DNA from 3 places in the Sinomonas flava genome. Region 1 is predicted to be linked to each of the others. Evidence: predicted binding sites of a transcription regulator. Region 1 holds the regulator's gene; each other region holds the start of a gene.
What was found. The regulator LexA, encoded in region 1, represses DNA repair genes until DNA is damaged. The targets are predictions, from matches to a motif close to TCGAACANNTGTTCGA.
Positions count from the first base shown of each region.

Region 2: ruvA (Holliday junction branch migration protein RuvA) is a predicted target of LexA. The motif match lies at 2,391-2,406, and genes of this name have one in related genera.
Region 3: ABD298_RS12260 (4-hydroxyphenylacetate 3-hydroxylase N-terminal domain-containing protein) is a predicted target of LexA. The motif match lies at 2,848-2,863, and genes of this name have one in related genera.

Region 1 covers NZ_BAAAQW010000013.1:47,726-55,370, reverse strand. The annotation lists gene ABD298_RS17285 (class I SAM-dependent methyltransferase) at 1-472, opposite strand, end outside; gene hflX (GTPase HflX) at 775-2,409, shown strand; gene ABD298_RS17275 (ATP-dependent DNA helicase) at 2,402-4,459, shown strand; gene lexA (transcriptional repressor LexA) at 4,485-5,192, opposite strand; gene ABD298_RS17265 (LysM peptidoglycan-binding domain-containing protein) at 5,526-5,969, shown strand; gene ABD298_RS17260 (histidinol-phosphate transaminase) at 6,082-7,182, shown strand; gene hisB (imidazoleglycerol-phosphate dehydratase HisB) at 7,286-7,645, shown strand, end outside.
Region 2 covers NZ_BAAAQW010000003.1:98,182-105,826, forward strand. The annotation lists gene secD (protein translocase subunit SecD) at 1-1, opposite strand, end outside; gene yajC (preprotein translocase subunit YajC) at 98-532, opposite strand; gene ruvB (Holliday junction branch migration DNA helicase RuvB) at 656-1,729, opposite strand; gene ruvA (Holliday junction branch migration protein RuvA) at 1,722-2,363, opposite strand; gene ruvC (crossover junction endodeoxyribonuclease RuvC) at 2,624-3,226, opposite strand; gene ABD298_RS03145 (YebC/PmpR family DNA-binding transcriptional regulator) at 3,259-4,014, opposite strand; gene pdxT (pyridoxal 5'-phosphate synthase glutaminase subunit PdxT) at 4,017-4,706, opposite strand; gene asnB (asparagine synthase (glutamine-hydrolyzing)) at 4,818-7,481, shown strand; gene ABD298_RS03160 (M3 family metallopeptidase) at 7,487-7,645, shown strand, end outside.
Region 3 covers NZ_BAAAQW010000006.1:206,867-214,511, forward strand. The annotation lists gene ABD298_RS12250 (NtaA/DmoA family FMN-dependent monooxygenase) at 1-1,237, opposite strand, end outside; gene ABD298_RS12255 (MFS transporter) at 1,399-2,766, opposite strand; gene ABD298_RS12260 (4-hydroxyphenylacetate 3-hydroxylase N-terminal domain-containing protein) at 3,017-4,510, shown strand; gene ABD298_RS12265 (MmgE/PrpD family protein) at 4,548-5,975, shown strand; gene ABD298_RS12270 (flavin reductase) at 6,025-7,173, shown strand; gene ABD298_RS12275 (zinc-binding dehydrogenase) at 7,261-7,645, opposite strand, start outside.

The DNA.
Region 1 (7,645 bases):
CGTCGCCGCCGACCGCGAGGCGGGGGAGCCAGGTCAGAAGGAGCTCGTGGAGGGCCTGCTTGCCGATCCGGATCGGCGGGTTGGACCAGATCGTGGCGAAGCGGAGCTCGGGGTCCACCTCGCCGGGCAGCCCGGCCACCACATTGGACAGGCCCAGAGCGCTCGCGTTGTCCCGAGTGAGCGCGACACTGCGGGTGTTGACGTCGACGGCGTGGACCGTGGCCCCCGGCGAACGCAGCGCCATCGTGAGGGCGATCGGCCCCCATCCGCACCCGATGTCAAGCAGGTGGCCCTGCCCGGCCGGGTCGGGGGCCTCGCCCAGGAGGACCGCCGTGCCCTTGTCGATGCCGTCGGGGCTGAAGATCCCGGACGACGTCGTGAGCTTCACCGGGCGCCCCTCGAGCACGACGTCGAGCGGCTTGCGCGCATCGGGGACGTCCGGCTCGGCATTGAAGTAGTGGGCAGGCTCCATAGCCCTCCAGCCTAGTGCCCGGGCGCGAGGAGGCGCGTGCGCGTCCGGTATACTGGAGGGCATGTTCCTGTTCAAGTGATGCCTCCGCCGCGCGCAGCCGGTGTCAGATGACACGCCCAGACGCGCCCGCGGACGCAGCGAGCCGAGCCGATGTGCCCTTCCGGCCGGACCGAACAGACATTCCCAGGAGAATCCTCGTGACACCCGAGCACCCCGCGGGGTCTTTTCCACAGACCCCTCCCTCTGACACTGCCGGCGACCGGAGCCAGCACTATTCTGGAATTGCATCTTCGAAGGAGACCATGACCGACAATCAGCCGAATCAGCCCTCTGACCGCGGCGCCGACGCGGCCCCGCAGGATCTGAGCCCAGCCGACATCCAGGCCGTCATCGACCGGATCCTCGCCAAGGAGGAGGCAGCCGCAGCGAAGGGTGCCCGACGGGACGGGAGCGCTGACGGCCGTGCCGAGCGCGGAGGCGAGGGTGAGAGGCGGACCCGCCGGGGGCTCGGCGACGGCAAGGCGCTGGCGCTCTCGGACCTGCAGTCCGAGCACGGCGACTACGACGGCGAGCAGCAGGATCTCGAGGAGCGCCGCGCGCTCCGGCGCGTGGCCGGCCTGTCGACCGAACTCGAGGACGTCACCGAGGTTGAGTACCGGCAGCTGCGCCTCGAGCGTGTCGTGCTCGCGGGACTCTGGACCGAGGGGACGCTCGAGGACGCGGAGAACTCCCTGCGCGAGCTCGGCGCGCTCGCGGAGACAGCCGGGTCGGAGGTGCTCGACGGCGTCGTGCAGCGCCGGATGAAGCCCGACGCCGGGACCTTCCTCGGCTCGGGCAAGGCGCTCGAGCTGCGCGACATCGTCGCCGCGACCGGGGCGGACACCGTGGTGGTCGACTCGGAGCTCTCGCCTTCGCAGCGGCGCGGACTCGAGGACATCGTCAAGGTCAAGGTCATCGACCGCACCGCCCTGATCCTGGACATCTTCGCCCAGCACGCCAAGAGCCGCGAGGGCAAGGCCCAGGTCGAGCTCGCCCAGCTCGAGTACCTCCTCCCGCGCCTGCGCGGCTGGGGCGAGTCGATGTCCCGGCAGGCCGGTGGCCGTGTCGGTGCCGCTGGCGGCGGCATCGGCTCGCGTGGCCCCGGCGAGACCAAGATCGAGCTGGACCGGCGCCGCATCCGCACCCGCATGGCCAAGCTGCGGCGGGAGATCGCCGGAATGAAGCCGGCCCGCGAGACGAAGCGCGCGAACCGCAAGCGCAACGAGATTCCCTCGGTGGCGATCGCGGGCTACACCAACGCGGGCAAGTCGTCCCTGCTCAACAGGCTCACCGACGCCGGGGTGCTGGTGGAGAACGCCCTCTTCGCCACCCTTGACCCGACCGTGCGCCGGGCCGAGACGCCGGACGGGCTTCCCTACACGCTCGCGGACACCGTCGGGTTCGTGCGGTCGCTGCCGACCCAGCTGGTCGAGGCGTTCCGGTCCACGCTCGAGGAGGTGGCGGACGCTGACCTCATCCTCCACGTCGTCGATGCCTCGCACCCCGACCCCGAGGGCCAGATCGCAGCGGTCCGCCAGGTCCTCGCGGAGGTCGACGCGCGCAAGGTGCCGGAGATCATCGTCCTGAACAAGGCGGACGCCGCCGACCCGTTCGTCCTCGAGCGGCTCCGGCAGCGGGAGCCGCGCCACGTCGTCGTGTCCGCGCGGACCGGCGCGGGCATCGCCGAGCTCAAGGAGGCGATCAGCGACGCCATCCCGCGTCCGAGCGTGACGCTGACCATCCTGGTCCCGTACAGCCGCGGTGACCTCCTCAACCGCCTGCACACCTCGAGCTCGGAGATCCGCTCCCTCGAGCATGTGGAGGAGGGCACCCGGGCCGAGGTCGTGGTCCGCGAGGAGCTCGCGGCGGAACTCGCGCCCTTCGTGGTCCATGACTGAGGCGGCGGTAGCGCACGCCAGCGCGGGACGGGGCAGCGCCGGGGCCGCGGAGACGGCGCTCTCCCTCCTCGACGCGGCCGTCGCGTCGATGGGCGGCCAGCAGCGCGACGGGCAGCACGAGATGGCCCGACAGGTTGCCACTGCCATCGAGGAGCAGAAGCACCTGCTCGTACAGGCGGGGACCGGGACGGGGAAGTCCCTGGCCTATCTGGTTCCGCTGATCGCGCACGCCCAGCACAGCGACCGGCCCGCGGTCGTCGCGACGGCGACGCTTGCGCTCCAGGCCCAGATCGTGGGGCGCGACATCCCGCGCCTGCTTGCGGCCATCACCCCCAAGCTCGACCGGCCTGTCGACGTCGCGCTCGTCAAGGGCCGGTCCAACTACCTGTGCCGGCACAAGCTGGAGGGTGGCTTCCCGACCGACGAGGCCGCGGAGGGGCAGCTGTTCAGCATGGGCGAGGACGCCGCCGTCGGGCATCCCGGAGCCGGCCCGACGACGCAGCTCGGACGGGAGGTGGCGCGCCTGCGCCAGTGGGCCGAGGAGACGGAGACGGGGGACCGCGACGACCTCGTGCCCGGGGTCACCGACCGGGCGTGGCGGCAGGTCTCCGTCACGGCGCTCGAGTGCCTCGGGGCGCAGAAGTGCCCGTTCGCGGCCGAGTGCTTCAGCGAGCTCGCGCGGCAGCGCGGCGCCGAGGCCGACATCGTCGTGACGAACCATGCGCTCCTCGCGATCAACGCATTCGAGGGCCTCAACGTGCTCCCGGAGTACGACGTCGTGGTGGTCGACGAGGCGCACGAGCTCGCCGACCGCGTCACGGGGGCGGTGAGCGGCCAGCTCTCGGCCCAGATGATCCAGGCCGCGGCATCGAGCGCGCGCCGCCACTGCGGGATCACCGTCGATTCCCTGCAGGCCGCCGCGACCGCCCTTGAGCTCTCGCTCACCTCCGCGCCGACGGGCCTGCTCGCGCGCGGACTGAACGAGGAGCAGGCCCAGGATGTCGCCCTCGTGCGGGACGCGTGCCGCGTGGCGCTGTCGGACTCGAAGCCCGGGGACGGGCAGGCGGCGGACGGAGGGCGCCAGATCGCCCGGTCGCGCCTCCTCGCCGTCCTCGAGGTCTGCGAGCGGATCCTCGAGGCGGAGGCCAACCGGGAGGTCATGTGGGTGACCCGCACGGGCGCGCCGGACCCCGTGACGGGCTACGCAGCCGCCGACGACGACGCCTCCGCCATGCTGCACATCGCGCCGCTCGGCGTGGGCGGCCGGCTCCGCGAGGGGCTCTTCGACGGGCACACGGTCGTCCTGACGAGCGCGACCCTCGCGATCGGGTCCGCGTTCGAACCGACCGCGGGCGGACTGGGGCTGCTGGGCGCAGGGGCGCCCTCGTGGACGGGAGTCGACGTCGGATCCCCCTTCGACTACCCCAGGCAGGGGATGCTCTACGTCGCCAAGCACCTCCCGCGACCGGGACGCGGACTCTCCCCGGAGGCGGTCGACGAGCTCGAGACACTCCTGCGGGCCTCCTCGGGCGGGGCGCTGTGCCTGTTCTCCTCCCGGAGGGCCGCCGAGGAGGCCGCAGCCGAGCTGCGCCTCCGGCTCGACGTCGAGATCCTCTGCCAGGGCGAGTCATCGATGAGTGCCCTCGTGAAGCAGTTCGCCGCAGAACCCGACACCTGCCTGTTCGGGACGATGTCGCTGTGGCAGGGCGTGGATGTCCCAGGCCCTTCGTGCCGTCTGGTCGTCATCGACCGGATACCGTTCCCGCGGCCGGACGATCCGCTCACGACGGCGCGCTCCCGCGCTGTCGCCCAGGCAGGCGGGAACGGCTTCATGGCCGTCTCGGCGACCCATGCGGCCGTGCGCCTCGCGCAGGGCGCAGGGCGGCTCATCCGCTCGACCGAGGACCGCGGAGTCGTGGCCGTCCTCGACTCGAGGCTTGCGACGGAGCGCTACGGGGCGTTCCTGCGCGGAGCGCTCCCGCCGCTGTGGGGGACGGCCGACCGGAAGGTCGTGACCGACGCCCTCAGGCGGCTCGCCGCCGCCGGCTGAATGGGCCGCCGGCTCAACGGCCGGCTCACACCGAGCGCAGGACCGAGACGACCTTGCCCATGATGGTGGCGTGGTCGCCGAGGATGGGCTCGTAGCGGGTGTTCTGCGGCAGGAGCCAGGTGTGCCCGTCGCGCTGGCGGAAGGTCTTGACCGTCGCCTCGTCGTCGAGCAGCGCGGCCACGATGTCGCCGTTCTCTGCCGCGTTCTGCCGCCGCACGACCACCCAGTCCCCGTCGCAGATGGCGGCGTCGATCATGGAGTCGCCCTTGACCTTGAGCATGAACAGCTCGCCGTAGCCCACCAGCTGCCGGGGGAGCGGCATGACGTCCTCGACCGCCTGGTCCGCAAGGATGGGGCCACCAGCGGCGATGCGCCCGACCAGCGGAACGAGCGCCGTGTCGGCCGCGCTGGCCATGTCCCCGAGCGGGACCCCAGTCGCGCCGCGCAGTGCGGCGGCCTCCTCGGCCGGAACGCTCAGTTCGCCTTCATCCAGCGTCAGCGGCATCAGGACCTCCATGGCGCGGGGGCGCTTGGGATCGCGGCGCAGGTAGCCGAGCTTCTCGAGCTGCATCAGCTGGTGCGTGACGCTTGAGAGGCTTGCGAGGCCCACCGTGTCCCCGATCTCGCGCATGGACGGCGGGTAGCCCTTGAGCTGCACGGAGCGCTGGATCGTCTCGAGGATCCTCTTCTGGCGCGCCGTCAGTCCTTTGGCTGCTCTGGTCCGTGATGCCATGCCGTCCTGCCTCTCCACCGGGGGCGCCACGCGCTCCGGGATCCCGTCCGTCGATGCCCCGGGGCCTCCCTGCGAGAACTGTCGTACCCCCTCGGCAGGATGTCGTCATGGTCGACGGGGGCGGGCAGCTCGGCGTGGAACCCGGTGCTACCCCCACCGTAGGCCAGTCGGACAGGCCTTTCAAACATGTGTTCGACCGTGTCTGGACACGCATCGTGGACAGGTGCTAAGAAAGAGTCATCACTTCGAACGTTTCTTCGAAACACTGCGCAGAGTGCCGCCGATGTGTTCGCACTCGACGTCGTTCGGCGACTGCGCAGGGGAAGGCGCATCATGGCACTCGCGATCCTCGCCGGAAATGGGCACGGGGCTCCCCTTCCGGCCAAGCAGGAGGCACGCCGCCGGCTGAAGGTGGTCCACTGCCGCGCGGCGGCGCCGGGCACGGACTTCCGGTCCGGGGCCGCTCAGGCCCCGCTGCGCCTGACCCGCAGGGGAAGGCTCGTCCTCGTCGTCCTGCCGGTGTTCGCTGCGGCGCTGGCGGTGCTCGTCGCGTGGTCCGCGCTCATGGCGCCGGCGAAGGCGGGCGGGGAGGCGGTCGGCCCCGGCGCCGTCGAAACGGTGACCGTGCAGCCCGGCCAGTCGCTGTGGAGCATCGCCGAGGGCCGCGTGCCCGACCAGGACCCGCGCGTGACGATCAGCCAGATCCGCCAGCTCAATGACCTGGAGAGCACCAGGGTGCTCCCCGGCGAGCAGATCGTTGTTCCGCTCGCCCGCTGAACCTCTCCGCCCGCCGAACCTCTCCGCGGCGAGCTGCACGGCGCCGGTTGCGGGGTCTTCGGCTGCGCCCCCCGGAATGTGGGCGCCGGTGCCGCTGGCGTAGGCTGGACCGGTGGACGACCAGCTCGAACGACTCAACAGCCTCCCCCTCCGCGACGATCTCCGCGGACAGCACCCCTACGGTGCGCCGCAGCTTGACGTCCCCATCCAGCTCAACGTCAACGAGAACACGTATGGGGTGCCCGCGGACGTGCAGGAGGCCATCGTCGAGGCCGTCCGCGCGGTGGCCGGCGGTCTCAACCGCTACCCCGACAGGGAGTTCACCGAGCTGCGCGAGGCCCTCGCCGAGTACCTCGGCCACGGGCTGTCCGCAGAGCAGCTCTGGGCCGCGAACGGCTCCAACGAGGTCCTGCAGCAGCTCCTGCAGGCCTTCGGCGGGCCCGGCCGCACGGTCCTGAGCTTCCCGCCCACGTACTCCATGTACCCCCTGCTCGCGAGCGGCACCGGGACGGCGTACCTCCGGGGCGAGCGGTCGGCCGACTTCAGCCTGAGCCCCGAGTCCGCAGCCGCCCAGGTGCGTGAGCACGCGCCGAACATCGTCATCCTCTGCTCGCCGAACAACCCGACCGGGACGGCACTCGGCCTCGATGTCGTCGAGGCCGTCTACGAGGCGGGGGAGGCGAGCCAGAGCATCGTCATCGTCGACGAGGCGTACGCCGAGTTCGCCCAGGCAGGGACGTCCACGGCGCTCACGCTCCTTCCCGGGCGCCCCCGGCTCGTCGTCACGCGGACCATGAGCAAGGCCTTCGCCCTCGCCGGTGCCCGGCTCGGCTACCTCGCGGCGGCGCCCGAGGTGATCGACGCCCTCCGCCTCGTGCGGCTTCCCTACCACCTCTCGGCCGTCACCCAGGCCACCGCGCTCGCAGCGCTCCGGCACCGCGACTCCCTGATGGCAGAGGTCGAGGCCATCAAGGCCCAGCGCGACAGGATCGTCCGCGAGCTGACCCGGCTCGGGCTCGCCCCCGCCGCCTCGGACTCCAACTTCGTGTTCGTGACGGGCTTCGAGGACCCGCAGGCCGTGTGGCGCGGACTTCTCGAGGTCGGTGTGCTGGTGCGCGACGTCGGAATCCCCGGGAGCCTGAGGGTGACCGCCGGGACCGAAGCGGAGACCACCGCGTTCCTCACGCGGCTCGAGGAGCTGCTCGCGCACTGAGCGCGGCGGTCCCTGACCGCGCGCCGCCCCGCGCCCCCGGCACGGGGCGTCCTGCGAGGCGAATAGAATAGAGACCACACCCCCTCACCCGAAGGACACATCCATGAGCACCGAGCTGCAGACCGCGGACCTCCAGGAGCGGACTGGGCGACGCGCGCGGATGGAGCGCACGACGAGCGAGTCGTCGGTCCTCGTCGAGATCGACCTGGACGGCACCGGCCGCTCGGACATCTCCAGCAGCGTCCCGTTCTACGACCACATGCTCACGGCCCTGGCCAAGCACTCGCTCATCGATCTGACCGTCAAGGCGACGGGGGACACCCACATCGATGTCCACCACACGGTGGAGGACATCGCGATCACCCTCGGCGAGGTCCTCAAGCAGGCGCTGGGCACCAAGGCGGGCATCCGCCGCTTCGGCGAGGCGAGCGTGCCGCTGGACGAGGCCCTCGCGCACGCCGTC
Region 2 (7,645 bases), on a different contig from region 1:
TGGTGGTCCTTCGGGTGAGGGAGCGTGCGCGCCATCAGCGCCTGGAGCGCCTGACGCCGCGCCGCCCGGGATTGCGGGCCGGGCGGCGCGTCAGGGACTACTTGTCGTTCTTGCCCTCGTCGTTGAGGCGCCTGATCGTCTCTTCCGGGGTCTCATTCAGCTGCGACTGCGCGCCCGCCGCGGGGGCCTCACGCTTGTCGAGCCCAAGGGTCCCGCCGGCAGGAGCCACGGCGCCGGGCTCCCCGGAAAGCGAAGCGTCGGCGGCCGGAGCGGCCGGCTCGACGATCTTCGTGACCGCCTGGCGGTGCACCGTGGCCTCGTTGCCGGGGCTGAGCTCGAGAACCACCTTGTTCTCGGCCTCGTCGATGGAGATGATCCTGCCGTAGAGGCCGAAGCTCGTCATGACCTCGACGCCCGGGCCGAACTTGGACTGCATCTGCGCCTGCTGCTGCTGCGCCTTCTTGTTCCGACGGAACATCGTGAAGATGAAGAAAGCGAAGACAGCCAGCAGGAGGATGGTCATAAAGTCCATGAAAGGTCCAATCTTTTTCGTCGGCGCGGACACCGGCCACCGGGCGGGCCCGGGCACAGCGTAGCGGCCCCCGGCAAGGCGGGAGCGTGTATTCAGTCTAAGCGCACGCGCGCAGCGCGCCGCTCACTCCTCCAACGATTCATCGGGCTCATCCGAGCCCGGACCGAAGAGGGTTGCGCTCTCAGCGAACGGAGCCGGCGCAGGCACGGGGAGCCCGAGGTGCTCGTAGGCCAGCGGGGTCGCGATGCGCCCGCGAGGCGTGCGCCCCATCAGACCCTCCCGTACGAGATATGGCTCGGCAACGGTCTCCACAGTCTCCGGCTCCTCACCCACCGCGATCGCAAGGGTCGAGAGCCCGACGGGGCCCCCGCCGAACTTCGTCGCGAGCGCCGTCAGGACGTTCCTGTCGAGGCGGTCCAGCCCCTTCGCATCCACCTCGTACATGTCCAGGGCAGCACCGGCAGCCCGCGCATCGATCTGGTCGATCTGGTGCACGAGCGCCCAGTCGCGCACCCTGCGCAGCAGCCGGTTCGCGATACGCGGCGTCCCCCGCGACCGACCGGCCACCTCGGTGAACCCCGCTGAGGTGACCCTCAGGTCCAGCAGCCCCGCCGAGCGCCGCAGCACGAGCTCGAGCTCCTCGACGGAGTAGAACTCGAGGTGGCCCGTGAACCCGAAGCGGTCCCGCAGGGGCCCGGGCAGGAGGCCCGCGCGCGTCGTCGCACCCACGAGCGTGAACGGCGGCAGGTCGAGCGGGATCGCGGTCGCGCCGGCTCCCTTGCCGACCACGATGTCGACGCGGAAGTCCTCCATGGCCATGTACAGCATCTCCTCGGCAGGCCTGGACATGCGGTGGATCTCGTCGAGGAACAGGACCTCGCCCTCCGACAGGGACGAGAGGATGGCCGCGAGGTCCCCCGCGTGCTGGATCGCCGGGCCGGAGGAGATGCGTAGCGGTGCGTTCATCTCGCCCGCGATGATCATGGCGAGCGTGGTCTTCCCGAGTCCCGGCGGCCCTGAGAGCAGCACGTGGTCAGCAGTGCGGCCGCGCAGCCGGCTGGCCTCGAGCACCAGCGAGAGCTGGCGCCGCACCCGCGCCTGCCCCACGAACTCATCGAGGAACTTCGGCCGGAGCGCGGCCTCGATGACGCGTTCCTCGGGCTCCTCCTGGCTCGCGACGAGCGACGGCTCAGCCACGCGACCCCGCCTTCACGCCCCGGGTCCCCTGGCCCAGCCAGCGCAGGGTCGCACGGAGAATCTCCGGCACGCTTCCCGTCTCGGCCACGTCCGGCTGGTCCGCCATCGCCTTGTCGATGCTGGATGCCGCGTCCTTTTCGCTCCAGCCCAGCGACGACATCGCCTCGATGACCTGGGGCTTCCACCCGGCGCCGTCGCTGGCCGCGGCCGCCGCAGGCGCATCCCCGGTGCCGAGCGGCACGAGTTTGCCCTTGAGCTCGAGCACGAGCCGCGCGCCCACCTTCGGGCCGATCCCGGGAACCTTCGTGAACGCCTTCGCATCCTCGGAATGGGCTGCCACCCGGACTGCCTCGGGACTGTGCACCGCCAGCACCGCCAGCGCGAGGCGGGGTCCGACGCCGGAGACACCCAGGAGCACCTCGAAGACCTCGCGCTCCTCGGGCGCTGCGAAACCGAAGAGCGTCATCGAATCCTCGCGCACCACGAGCGACGTGTGCACGACGGCTTCATCGCCCACCCGGAGCCCCGCGAGGGTCTGCGGCGTGGCCCAGAAGGACATGCCGGCCCCGTTCACATCGATCACGCCTGACGACAGGCCCACATGCGCCACCGGACCACGGAGGAAGCTGATCACCGGGACTCCTTGCCTGTCACCCACAAACCGAACATATCTACGAGAACTCTAGCGGCCGACGGCGCCCGGTCCCCTCATCTGCCGCGGCGCGCCTTCGCTTCGGCCCGCACCGTCCGCCGCCCGGAGTCCCCTCGCCTCAGCCGCCGCGGCGCGCCTTCGCTTCGGCCCGCACCGTCCGCCACCCGGATTCCCCTCGCCTCAGCTGCCGCGGCGCGCCTTCGCTTCGGCCCGCACCGTCCGCCACCCGGAGTCCCCTCGCCTCAGCCGCCGCGGCGCGCCTTCGCTTCGGCTTCCTGCCATAGCCTCTGCGCCGGTGTCAGCGCCGTCGCCGTCATCGCCGTCGTGCGTCCGGCAGCCGACGGCGAGCCTGGAGCGCTTCCCCGCCACGCGTGCGCCAGGGCCAGCGCGAGGGCGTCTGCGGCGTCGGCGGGGCGCGGAGCCGTCTCGAGCCGCAGGATCTTCATCACCATCCTGGTCACGGCGGCCTTGTCGGCGCGCCCGCTCCCGGTCACGGCGGCCTTGACCTCGGACGGCGTATGGAGCGCAACGGGGATCCCACGCTTCGCCGCTGCGGCGATCACGATGCCGGACGCCTGCGCAACCCCCATCACGGTGCTCACGTTCATCTGCGAGAACACGCGCTCGACGGCGACCACCTCGGGCTCGAAGCGGTCGAGCCAGGCCTCCACGGCCTCGGCAATGGCGAGCAGCCGCGCATCCAGCGGCTCATGGGCCGTCGTGCCGACCACGGTGACGCCGACCAGCGTCGCCCGGCGGTCGCGCTCGACGTCGACGACCCCGATCCCGCAGCGCGTGAGGCCCGGGTCCACGCCCAGCACGCGCAGGGCAGACCCGGGCCTCACGGGAGCGGCGGCTCCATCAGAAGGGGCCACAGCTAGTCGTTCTCGAGCTCCGCCATGACGTCCTCGCTCATGTCAGCGTTCGTGTACACGTTCTGCACATCGTCGAGATCTTCGAGGGCGTCGACGAGGCGGACGAACTTCCGGGCGCCGTCGGCGTCGAGCTGGACCTCCATCGAGGGCACGAACTCGGCCTCGTCGGTGTCGTACTCGATGCCGGCCTCGGCGAGAGCATCGCGGATCGCCTGGAGGTCAGCGGGCTCCGAGTAGACCACCCAGTTCTCGCCGCCGTCCTTGACCTCTTCCGCCCCCGCATCGAGGACGGCCATGAGCACGTCGTCTTCCGAGAGGCCGTTCTTCGGCAGGCTCACCACGCCCTTGCGGTTGAAGAGGTAGTTCACGGAACCCTGGTCAGCCATGGTGCCGCCGTTGCGCGTGACCGCGAGGCGGACGTCGGCCGCGGCGCGGTTCCGGTTCTCGGTGAGGCACTCGATCAGGAGCGCGGAACCCTGGGGGCCGCGGGCCTCGTACATGATCTCGGTGTAGTCGATCGCCTCGCCGGTCAGCCCGGCGCCGCGCTTGATGGCGCGGTCGATGTTGTCGTTCGGGACCGAGTTCTTCTTCGCCTTGCTGACCGCGAGCTCGAGGTTCGGGTTGCCTGAGAGGTCCGGGCCGCCAAGCCTCGCGGCAACCTCGATGGTCTTGATGTACTTGGCGAATGCCTTGGCACGCTTGGCGTCGATGACCGCCTTCTTGTGCTTGGTGGTCGCCCATTTGGAGTGGCCGGACATGCCTACGCTTCTCCTCTGATCATGCGGATGAAAAGTTCATGGATCCGTGTCTCGCCGGTCACCTCGGGATGGAACGATGTGGCGAGCAGCCGTCCAGAACGCACTGCGACAATTCTAGACCTGCCCCCGAGCGCGGCCGTGTGCGACGCGTGCGCAGGATCCACCTCGGCGAGCACCTCGACGTCGGGCCCCACCCGCTCGACCCAGGGTCCCCTGATGAAGACGGCGTGGACCGGGCCCCCCGACTGGTCGACCTCCTTGAAGTCCAGGTCCGTCTCGAACGACTCGCGCTGGCGCCCGAAGGCATTGCGGCGGACGGTGATGTCGAGTCCGCCGAAGGTCTCCTGCGGCTTCCCGGACAGGTCCGACGTGGGGTCCGCGATCTCGTCTGCGAGCAGGATCATCCCAGCGCACGAGCCGTAGACCGGGAAGCCCTCCCGGATCCTGGCGCGCAGGGGGTCGGCGAGACCGAAGGCGCGGGCGAGCTTGTCGATCGTCGTCGACTCCCCGCCGGGGATCACGAGCCCGTCGAGACCGTCCAGTTCTTCGGGCCGCCTGACCTTCACGGCGCGGGCGCCCACGTGCGTCAGTGCCGCGAGATGCTCGCGGACGTCGCCCTGGAGGGCGAGCACGCCGACAAGGGGCGCGTTTCCGGTGCGCTCGGACGGAGGGGGCGGAACGAGAGAAGTCACCGGGACAGTCTAGTCAGCCCGCCGTCACCGCGGGTGGCCCGCCCCCCGAGTCCGCAGGCCGCCGGTAGCATGGACCCCAGACCCCGACGGACAACAGATGAGGACAGCACTATGTGCGGAATCGCCGGATACTTCGGCGCCGGGCTCGACGAATCGCTCCTGAAGGAGATGAACTCCTGCATCCTGCACCGGGGGCCCGACGGCGAGGGGTACTTCGCCGACGGGAAGGTAGGCCTGGCGCACCGCCGGCTCGCCATCGTCGACATCGCCCACGGCCAGGAACCGATGGTCAGCGCGGACGAGGACACGGTTCTCGTCTACAACGGCGAGGTCTACAACTACCGGGAGCTGCGGGGCGAGCTCGAGGCGCTCGGCCGCACCTTCCGCACCGCCTCCGACACGGAAGTCGTGCTCCAGGCGTATGAGCAGTGGGGCACGGAAGCGTTCGACCGCTTCAACGGCATGTTCGGCCTCGCCATCTTCGACCGACGCCGCAACCAGCTCGTCCTGGCCCGCGACCACTTCGGCATCAAGCCCCTCTACTGGGCCAACGCTGGCACCGAGTCCGATCCCCAGCTGCTCTTCGCCTCCGAGATCCGCCCCATCCTCGCCACGGGCCTCATCGAGGCCAAGCCCAATGAGCGGATCCTCTACCGGTACCTCCAGTACCGGATCCACGACGACACCGCGGAGACCTTCTTCGAGGGGGTCAACAAGCTCCTGCCCGGCGAGATGATGACGGTCGACCTCGGCACCGGACGCTTCCGCATCTCCTCGTACACGCGGCTCCGCGAGGAGCTCGAGGAGCTCGCCAAGGTCGGCACGCCGTACACGCCTGAGGTCGTCGACGAGTACCGCCGCCGGTTCACCGAGGCGATCCGCATCCGCCTCAACTCGGAGGTCCCCGTGGGCAGCGCCCTCTCGGGGGGCCTGGACTCGTCCGCCGTCGTGGTGACGATCAACCGCCTCATGCAGGAGAAGGCCGAGGGTCTCGAGGCCGTCGGTGCGAAGCAGAACACCTTCAGCGCGGTCTTCCCGAACGCCATCAACGACGAGGAGAAGTACGCCGATGCGGCCATCAACGTCTGCAGCGGCAACATCGCGGCTCACAAGATCAAGCCGACCCCCGAAGGATTCGACGCCGACCTCGTCGACTTCGTGCGCACCATGGAGGAGCCCATCATCTCCTCGGGCCCCTACGCGCAGTACTGCGTGATGAAGGAGGCGAGCAAGCATGTGACCGTGCTCCTCGACGGCCAGGGCGCCGACGAGATGATGGCCGGCTACATCCCCTACTACTTCGCCTACCTGCGGCAGCTCAAGGCCAAGGGCGACTACGCCACGCTCGCCAAGGAGACGGCGTCGAGCCTCGACATCTTCTACCGGCTCGGCCGGTTCCGCCTCCAGGGCAAGGTCAGCGGCAAGAAGACCGTGAGCATGGGCTCGCTCCTGAAGAAGGCGTGGACCAAGCAGTTCGCGGGCGAGACCTTCGGGAACATCCCGGCGAACCTCAAGCTGCGCCTCATCGACGACCTCTTCGCCAAGTCCCTCCCCTCGCTCCTGCGCTACGAGGACAAGAACACGATGCGCTTCTCGCTCGAGGGCCGCGTCCCCTTCCTGGACAAGGAGGTCGTGAAGTACCTCTTCTCGCTCTCGGACGAGGCGATCATCAAGGAGGGCTGGAACAAGCGGGTCCTGCGCGACGCCACCCGCGGGCTGCTCCCCGAGCTCATCAGCAACCGGCGCAACAAGATCGGCTTCACCACCCCTGAGGCGGAGTGGTTCACGCTCATGAAGGAGCGCCTCTACAAGATCTTCATGTCCAACTCGTTCTACTCGCGCCCTTACTGGGACCGCGAGCAGGTCCTGACGGCCTTCGAGGAGTACCTCGACGGCAAGAACGACGCGGACACGATGATCTTCTGGCGCCTGCTGAACGTCGAGCTCTGGCTGCGCGAATTCATCGACAAGGACGAGGCCCCCGCGGACGTCAAGGCCAACAAGAGCGACTACGAGGCCAACCCGGGCAAGGAGCTCGACATCGCCTCGAACGGCTCGGTGTTCCGGCGATACCCGCTGCAGACCGACGTCTTCGCGAAGGACACCGATCTCGCCGCCGGCGTCACCTCGTACGTCAAGCGCTTCTTCGACGGGCTGCCGGACGCGCCCGCCGAGGCGCGGACCGCCGTCGGGGGCAAGAAGTGGTACCTCCTCGTGAGCGAGAAGATCGTCGCCATCACCCAGGGCCGATCGTTCCCCGTCTGGGAGATCAAGGTGACACCCGCCGCGCGCGTGCTCTCCAAGTTCGTCACGCGCACGCCAGCCGGCATCGGCCTCGGGAGCCCATGGTCCATGCAGATCGCGATCAACGAGGTGGGCCTGCCGCTCATCGTCAAGGCCGCTGCCGCGTCCATCGTCGGCAAGGTCCAGGGCAAGAGCGGCGTCTTCTACGACGTCGTGGGCCACAACATCAACGCGATCGACGGCGCCACGCCCTACAGCCTCGGCGCGGCCAGCAACTCGGTGAAGCTCGCACCCAAGGATCCCGACGGCGTCGCCCGCGCCCTCAGCGCGGCCGTGAGGGCGGCGCTCCCGGCCGAGGCGGTGGCGTCGTTCGGCGGCAGCGCGGTCATGGACGCGAACGACCTCGGCGTCGTCGTCATGGGCCACGACACGGACCTGCCGAAGGAGACCATCGCAGGGATGTTCAAGGACAACCCCCAGGGCCAGGGCTCCCAGGCCACGCCGATGTCGCTCGTCTTCGCGCAGGACTGAACGCGGTGGGCAACCCGCTCCTTTCGCCCAGCCCGCTACCCTACGGGCTCCCGCCGTTCGCCGGCCTCCGCGAGGAGGACTACGCGGAGGCCGTCCGGGCCGGCCTCACCGAGCATCTGGCCGAGATCGAGGCGATCACCGGCTCGGACGAGGCGGCGGACTTC
Region 3 (7,645 bases), on a different contig from region 1:
CCGCGAGCTCCGGCACCAGCTTGTCGCAGATCAGTGCGAAGCCCCCGGGGTTGAAGGGAGAGTTGAGGTTGAACCCGTCGCATGCCCGGGCCTCGAACCACTCGATCATCCGGTCGGCGATGGCGCTCGGCGTCCCGGCCATCCACTGGTGGCCGGTCGAACGGGCCAGGTCCACGATGAGCTCGCGCAGCGTCATGCCCTGGTCCACGCTCTTGCGGCGGTAGATGTGGTAGCGGGAGCCCCGCGCAGGATCCTCCGTGAACCACTCGACGGGGATCGCCTCGTCGAGGTCGAGGGAGGAGAGGTCGAGCTTGAGGTCCGCGCCGAGCTGCCGGCGGCCGTTCTCCATGTGGATGTTGCGCGCCAGCTCCTCCGCGAGCTCGTCCGCCTCGGCCTGGGTGTCGCCGATGATCGGGAGGATGCCCGGGATGACCTTGATCAGTTCCGGATCCCGGCCCTTCGCGGCGGCCTTGGCCTTGAAGTCCGCGTAGAACTCGATGGACGGCTGCAGGAGGGGCTGGGCAGTGTAGATGCCGTCCGCCACTGAGGTCCCGAGCTCCACTCCCGGGCCGGATGACCCGGCCTGGACGAGGACCGGACGCCCCTGAGGCGAGCGCGGGCCCGGCAGGGGACCTTGGACGCGGAAGTACTCGCCGACATGGTCGATCTGGTGGATCTTCGAGGTGTCGGCATACCACCCCGACTCGCGGTCGTTGATGACGGCGTCGTCCTCCCAGCTGTCCCAGAGCTTCTGCACGACCTCGACGAATTCGGTCGCGCGCCGGTAGCGGGCAGGCCCGTCCGGGGCTTCCGTGAGTCCGAAGTTCTGGAAGCCGTCGGAGCTCGTGACGATGTTCCAGCCGGCGCGGCCGCCGGACATGTGATCGAGGCCGGCGAGCAGGCGCGCCACGTTGTAGGGCTCGTAGAAGGAGGTTGAGATCGTGCCGATGAGCCCGATGTTCTTGGTGACGGCAGCGAGGGCTGCGAGCGTCGTCATCGGCTCGTAGAAGCCGTTCATCTTGATGTCGCCGCGCATCACAGTGTTGGCGTGCGCGATGTCGCCGAAGAACACCGCGTCGAGCTTGGCGGCTTCGGCCATGCGCGTGAGGTCGGCGACGAAGTCGAAGGTGCCGAGCTCGTCCGCCCGGCTGCCGGGCATGCGCCAGCTGTCCTTGTGGTAGCCCGCCGGCAGCATGAAGGTGGTGAGCACCATGTGGTGTCCGCGCGAGTTGGTCATGAGAGTTCCTTTCAGGGCACCCGGCTGCATCGCCGCGGTGTACTTCCATCGTGGGACCCCAACTTCATCTGGTAAAGCATCGAAATTAGGGCTCAATGTTCTAAGAAATAGGCTTTATGGGACAGGTGGAACCTGGATCCGCAGACGCGGCTCGGCCGTGCTCAGCGAACGGCGGCCCTCGGTTTCCCCGTCTCCGCACGAGGTGCGGCGTCCGCTCCGAGCCGAGCCCCTTCTCGGCTGAAGAAGACAGCGACCAGGCCCGCGACGAGGATCAGCGCCCAGGCGACCCCGACGAGGGCGAAGCTGCCGTCGACCATGACGAGCAGGGTCGCGAGCATCGGCGTCAGGCCCGCCCCCAGGGTCGATGCCGCTTGGTAGGACAGAGACGACCCGGTGTAGCGGACCTCTGGCGGGAACTGCTCGGAGATGTAGGCGCCGATGGGCCCGGCGAGCAGGCCCTGGACGAGCCCGTTACCGACGATCACGGCTACCGAGAAGCCCCACAGGGTGCCGTTGTGGAGGAGGACGAGCGCCGGGTAGACCCAGAGGATCCCGAGCACCCCGCCGGCAGCAAGCACCGCCCTGCGGCCCAGCCTGTCGCTGGCCCGGGCGGCGGCGAAGCATCCGATGATGGTCACGACGGCGGCGATGCCCTTGACGTTGAGGATGCCCTCCCGGGAGACCCCCTCCGCGTTGGCCACAGACACGCCCCACGAGGTGAGGAACCCCTGCATCGTGTAGAAGCCGAGGGATGCCACGAGCGTGAGCACGAGCGGGCGCCAGTGCCGGCGGAACACCACGACGACCGGGAAACTCTTCCGCTTCCGCGAATCCGCCGCCTCGGAGTCCAGCGCCTGGAAGACGGGCGATTCGGCCACCTTGAGGCGGATGAGCAGGCCGATGAGGATGAGGACGGCGGAGAGCAGGAACGGGATGCGCCAGCCCCAGTCGAGGAAGGCGGGGCCGGTCAGCGCGGAGACCCCGGAGACGACGAACGTTGCGACGAGTCCGCCCGCCGGTCCGCCCGCGTTGGCGAAGGCGGCGGCGAAGCCCCTCTTTGACTCGGGCGCGTGCTCGAGGGCCATGAGCGTGGCGCCTCCCCATTCACCGCCCACGGAGATGCCCTGCACCACCCGGAGGATGACGAGCAGGATCGGAGCGGCGAGGCCGATCTGGGACTGGGTCGGAAGGAGGCCGATCGCCACCGTCGCGACGCCCATCAGGAGCATCGAGACCACGAGCATGCGCTTTCGGCTGACCCGGTCACCGAAGTGGCCGAAGACGACGCCGCCGAGCGGGCGGGCAATGTAGCCGACAGCCAGCGTGCCGAAGGAGGCGAAGAGGGCGACACCCGGGGGCAGGTTCGAGAAGAAGACCTTGTCGAAGATCAGGGATGCGGCAGTGGCATAGAGGATGAAGTCGTAGTACTCGATGATCGAGCCGATCGCGCTCGAAGCGAGGATCCGGCGCAGGTCTTTGGTATTCAGCGAGTCCGAGGGGTTCCCAGCTCGCGTCGTTGCGTGCGTCATGTGCGGGCCTTCCGGCGGGAGAGTCATGTGGTCCTCACCACAGGATGGCATACGCTGAACACGGTTTGAACATTTTCGGCCTAGAAAATATTTTCCTTGGCCGCCGCCACCCCTCCCCCACTGCGCGCGCGACGACACCCCCGCATGTGAGGCAGATCGCAGAAACACTTGCGCCGCGACTCCTCTACTTTGTAATCTCGAGTCAAGATTATATTTTCTGGCCCACGGCCACTACAGAAGGAGGTCACCGATGGTGGCACGCACGGGAGACCAGTACCGAGCTGGGCTCGTCGACAGCCGAGAGGTATGGCTGGGCAACGCACGCATCGACGTCTCGACGCACCTCGCTTTCCAGGGCTCCATCGCGGGAATGGCCGCGTACTTCGACTACCAGCACAAGTACGCCGACGACTGCCTCATGGTGGATCCCGAGACCGGCCAGCAGCACAACGTGTCCCTGATGCGGCCGCGCAGCGCGGAGGACATCGGCCGCCGGCACCGGGCGTTCGACCGGCTCGCGCGGTACTCCAACGGCATGCTGGGCCGCACCCCTGACTACGTGAACGTGGTCCTGGCCGGGCATGCGAGCCGCAAGGACATCTATGACCGCTCCGGCGACCCGGTGTACTTCGAGCGTCTGGAGGCCTACTGGCGGCTCGTGCAGGAGCAGGACCTCGCCCTCACCCACACGATCGTGCACGCGGCCATCGACAAGAGCGTCGGCGAACTGCAGGGCATCAACGAGGAGCTGACGCTGCGCGTCGTCGACCGCACTGAGCAGGGCCTGGTCGTCCGGGGCGCCAAGATGCTCGCCACGCTCGGCCCCATCGCCGATGAGCTCTACGTCTACCCCGCGACGCCGATCCAGAAGGGCTTCGAGGAGTACGCCCTCTCCTTCGCCATCCCGGTGGCGAGCCCCGGCGTCGTCGCCGTCTGCCGAGACCACTACGGGGTGGACATGGAGGTCGTCGACAGGCCCTTCTCCTCGCGGTTCGACGAGCAGGACGCGGTCATCATCTTCGACGACGTCCTCGTCCCCTGGGAGCGGGTCTTCATCGACGGAGACCTGGGGGTGTACAACGCCATCAACGCGGCGACGGCCACCGGCAACACCCAGCAGCAGACGGCAATCCGTGCCACCGTCAAACTCGAGTTCGCCTACGATCTCTGCACCCAGATGGCCCGGGTCACCGGCACCGAGGCCAAGCCGGACACGGCCGCAATGCTGGGCGAGATCTACTCCTACCTCCGCATCGCCCGTTCGGTGGTGGCGGATGCCGAGAACCGCGCCTCGGACTGGGGCGGTGGCGCCTTCTTCTGCCACGACGACATCTCGTCGCTGCGCACGGTCCTGCCCGTGTGGATGGCCCGGGTCAACGACATCATCAAGTCCATGGGCTCCCACAACCTGCTCGCCACCCCGACGGCCAGCGCGTTCGAAGACCCCCGGCTGGGGCCGCTGCTCCACAAGTACCTCCCCGGCGCGAACGGAATCGCCCCTGAGGAACGCGCCCGCATCTTCCGCACCGCCTGGGACTTCGCGGGATCTGCCCTCGGCAGCCGGATCGAGCTGTACGAGCGGTTCTACCTCGGTTCGGTGGCACGTGCCAGGGCGCTGGACCACCGGAAGGCCCAGGCCAAGGGTGAGACCGGCGCCTTCGCCGCGATGTTCGCCGAGGCCGGCATCGCGCCGGTACCGGCACCGGCCGAAGAGCTCGACGACCTCGCGGCGAGCAACGCCTGAGGCCGAAGCCACAGGATCCACGAAGGAGGCGATGAGGATGAGCGCAACCGCTGCCGACCACTGCGTGACGGACGACGGCGCCCGGGTCGCCGCGCGCGCCCGGCTCACCGCACATCTGGCGGCGCACGTCATGGACACGCAGCCGGAGGGAATTCCCGCTGAGGCGCGGGAACGCGCCGTCGTGCGGCTGCTCGACGCGCTGGGGTGTGCCCTGGCGGGGCACCGGGCCCCGAGAGGCGACCGCCTCCTGGCCCTCGCCCGCGGCTGGGGAGGCCAGCCCGAGGCCCGCATTCTCGGCACCTCCACCGCCGTCCCGTCGCGCACCGCGGCGTGGGCCGGGAGCGTGCTGACACGGTCCTTCGACTTCGAGCCCGTGAGCGCCGAGGGCCCCGGCGGCGAGGAGGTCGCAGCCCACATCACGGGCACGACCGTCCCGGTGGCCCTCGCCGAGGCGGAACGGCGCGGGGCCGGCGGTGCGGCCCTGCTCGACGCTCTGGTGCTCGCCGACGACATCACGGCCCGCCTCGCGGTGGGCAGCGGTTTCGACGTCTACTCCGGCCAGGACAACACCGGCACGGTCAACGGCATCGGCGCAACCGCCCTCGCGGCCAGGCTCGCTGGCATCGGGACGGACGGCCTGGTCGACGCGTGGGGCATCGCTGTACAGCAGCTCGGGGGGTCCGTCGCGCCGATCTTCGACCACGCGCCCGCGTTCCGGCTGCCGATGGCGTTCGCGGCGCAGGCCGGCATCACCGCCGTCGAGCTTGCCGGCATCGGCTACCGCGGCGAGGACGATCCGCTCGCAGGCCGCTTCGGCTTCCTCGACCGCTTCTGCTCCGAGCCGCGGCCGGAGGTCATGCTCGAACGCCTCGGCGAGGTCTTCTGCGCCGACCGCGTCATCAAGCCCTTCAGCTCGTGCCGCGCCAGCCACCCGAGCCTCGACGCGGCCGCTCGCCTGCATGCCCGGGGTGTGCGGCTCGATGATGCCGCGAGGATCCGTGTGCATGTCACTCCCCGCACAGCAGCAGGCTTCGTCGGGGCCCCCTGGCATCCCGGCCGCACCCCCGAGGTCGATGCCGCCTTCAGCCTCCGCTTCACCGCGGCGGCCGCGCTGGTGCATGGGACCGTGCGTCCCGAGCACCTGCTCACGGCGGCCGACCCCGAGATCTCAGCGGCCGCTGAGGCCGTTGAGATCGTGCCCTCACTCGCCCCGCGCGAGTACCTCACCGCAGAGGTCGAGGTGCTCCTGCACGACGGCGGCACGGTCCGCGAGCGGGTCGAGGCCCCTCTCGGCGACCGCCACCACTCCCCGCTCACGGACGCGCAGGTCGAGGCGAAGTTCCTCGCCAACGCGGACTTCGCCGGCATGAGCCAATCCCGCGCACGGAGGGCACTGGCCCTCGCGCGAGAACTGCCCGGCGCCGCATCCGTCGGGCCTCTCCTCGACTCGCTTGCACTCGACTGAGCGCGGCACCCTTCCCAGCAACCCAGCTTCCCGTCCAAAGGAGGACACCATGACCACCCAGCCCATCACCGCCGCCGGACCGGTCGTCGACCCCATTGTGTTCCGCAATGTCGTGGGGCACTTCGCCTCTGGCGTCACGGTCATCACGACCGTGGTCGACGGCAAGCCCTACGGCACCACGGCGTCCGCCGTCTCCTCCCTGTCGATGGAGCCGCCCATGATGCTCGCGTGCCTCAACCGCGCCTCGTCGACTCATGACCGCGTGGTCGAGGCCGGCGTCTTCGGCATCAACATCCTCGCCGAGGACCAGGCCCCGCTCGCGTTCCAGTTCGGCCGCAAGGGCGGGGACAAGTTCGAAGGGGTCGGCTACACCGTTTCCGAGAACGGCGTCCCGCTCCTGGACGGTGCACTGGCCACGATCGAGTGCCGCGTGGCAGAGACGGCCACGGGCGGCACCCACACCGTCTTCCTCGGCGTCGTCGCGCAGGCGAGCGCCGCGGATCGCCAGCCGCTCGCGTACTACCGCGGCACGATGGGGCGCCTCGAGCGCGTGCTCGAGGTGAAGGCCTACGACGGCGTCCGGGACTGGGTGCTCAAGCGGCGCACGCCGCTCGGTTCCGTCCTGGATCCGGTGGCCATCGGAGAGGCTGTCCGCTCCGAGCCCGAGCAGGTGCAGAACGCCCTCGTGAAGCTCACCGCAGAGGGCCTCGTGACGCGCAATGACGAGGGACTCCTCGAGCCGCAGCCCATCACGGCCGAGACGACCGACGCCGCGTACGACGGACGGGCCACCATCGAATCGGGCGTCATCGCCTCCCACCTGGGGCGCCTCAGCGACGGGGAGGTCGCCGAGCTGCGCCGGATCGTCGGCGAGCTCGAGGCCCTCCGGGCGGATCAGGCGGGCGACCTGGACGCGTTCCTCTCGCTCAATGTGGCGTACCACGACTGCCTCGTGTCGGTGGCAGGCTCCGCCGCGCTCGTGGACGCGTTCCGCCGGCTCGGGATCGGCACGGTGTGGCGTCAGGCGCTCACCGCCGACGAGTGGTCGAGGCAGCTCGAGACCAGCCACATCCACGCCCTCACCGAGGCGCTGGCTGCCCGTGACGGTGCGGCAGCGCAGGCCGCCCTCGCCGCGCACACGGCCTTCGCGAAGAAGCTTGCCCGGGACGTGATCGCCCGCCACGGCGGGACCGTCTGACGGCATGGACCCGCATGGGGGAAGGGGCGGGGCGCTGTGGGCGTCCCGCCCCTTCCCCGTGGGAGAGCACTGTCGGAAGGCTGGCCGTCAGAAGGTGATGACGGACCGGGCCACGGCGCCGGTCTCCTGACGGGCGTAGGCATCGTTGATCTCTTCGAGATCGATGCGCACCGAGACGAGTTCGTCCAGGTTGAGGCGACCCTGCAGGTAGAGGTCGGCGTAGAACGGGATGTCGCGCCGAGGGTCGGTGGAACCCATGTACACCCCTCGCATGGTGCGCTGGCCCAGCAGCAGGTCCCGCATGACGTCGACATCGAGCGGCGTGCCCTGGGGGATGCCGATGAAGTTCACGGAGCCGCCGGTGCGCGTCAGGCCGAGGGCCTGACGCTGGGTGGCACCGAGCCCAATGGCCTCGAACACGTGGTGCGCGCCGCCTTCGGTAGCGGCGCGGACCGCTTCGGCCGCGTCCTCC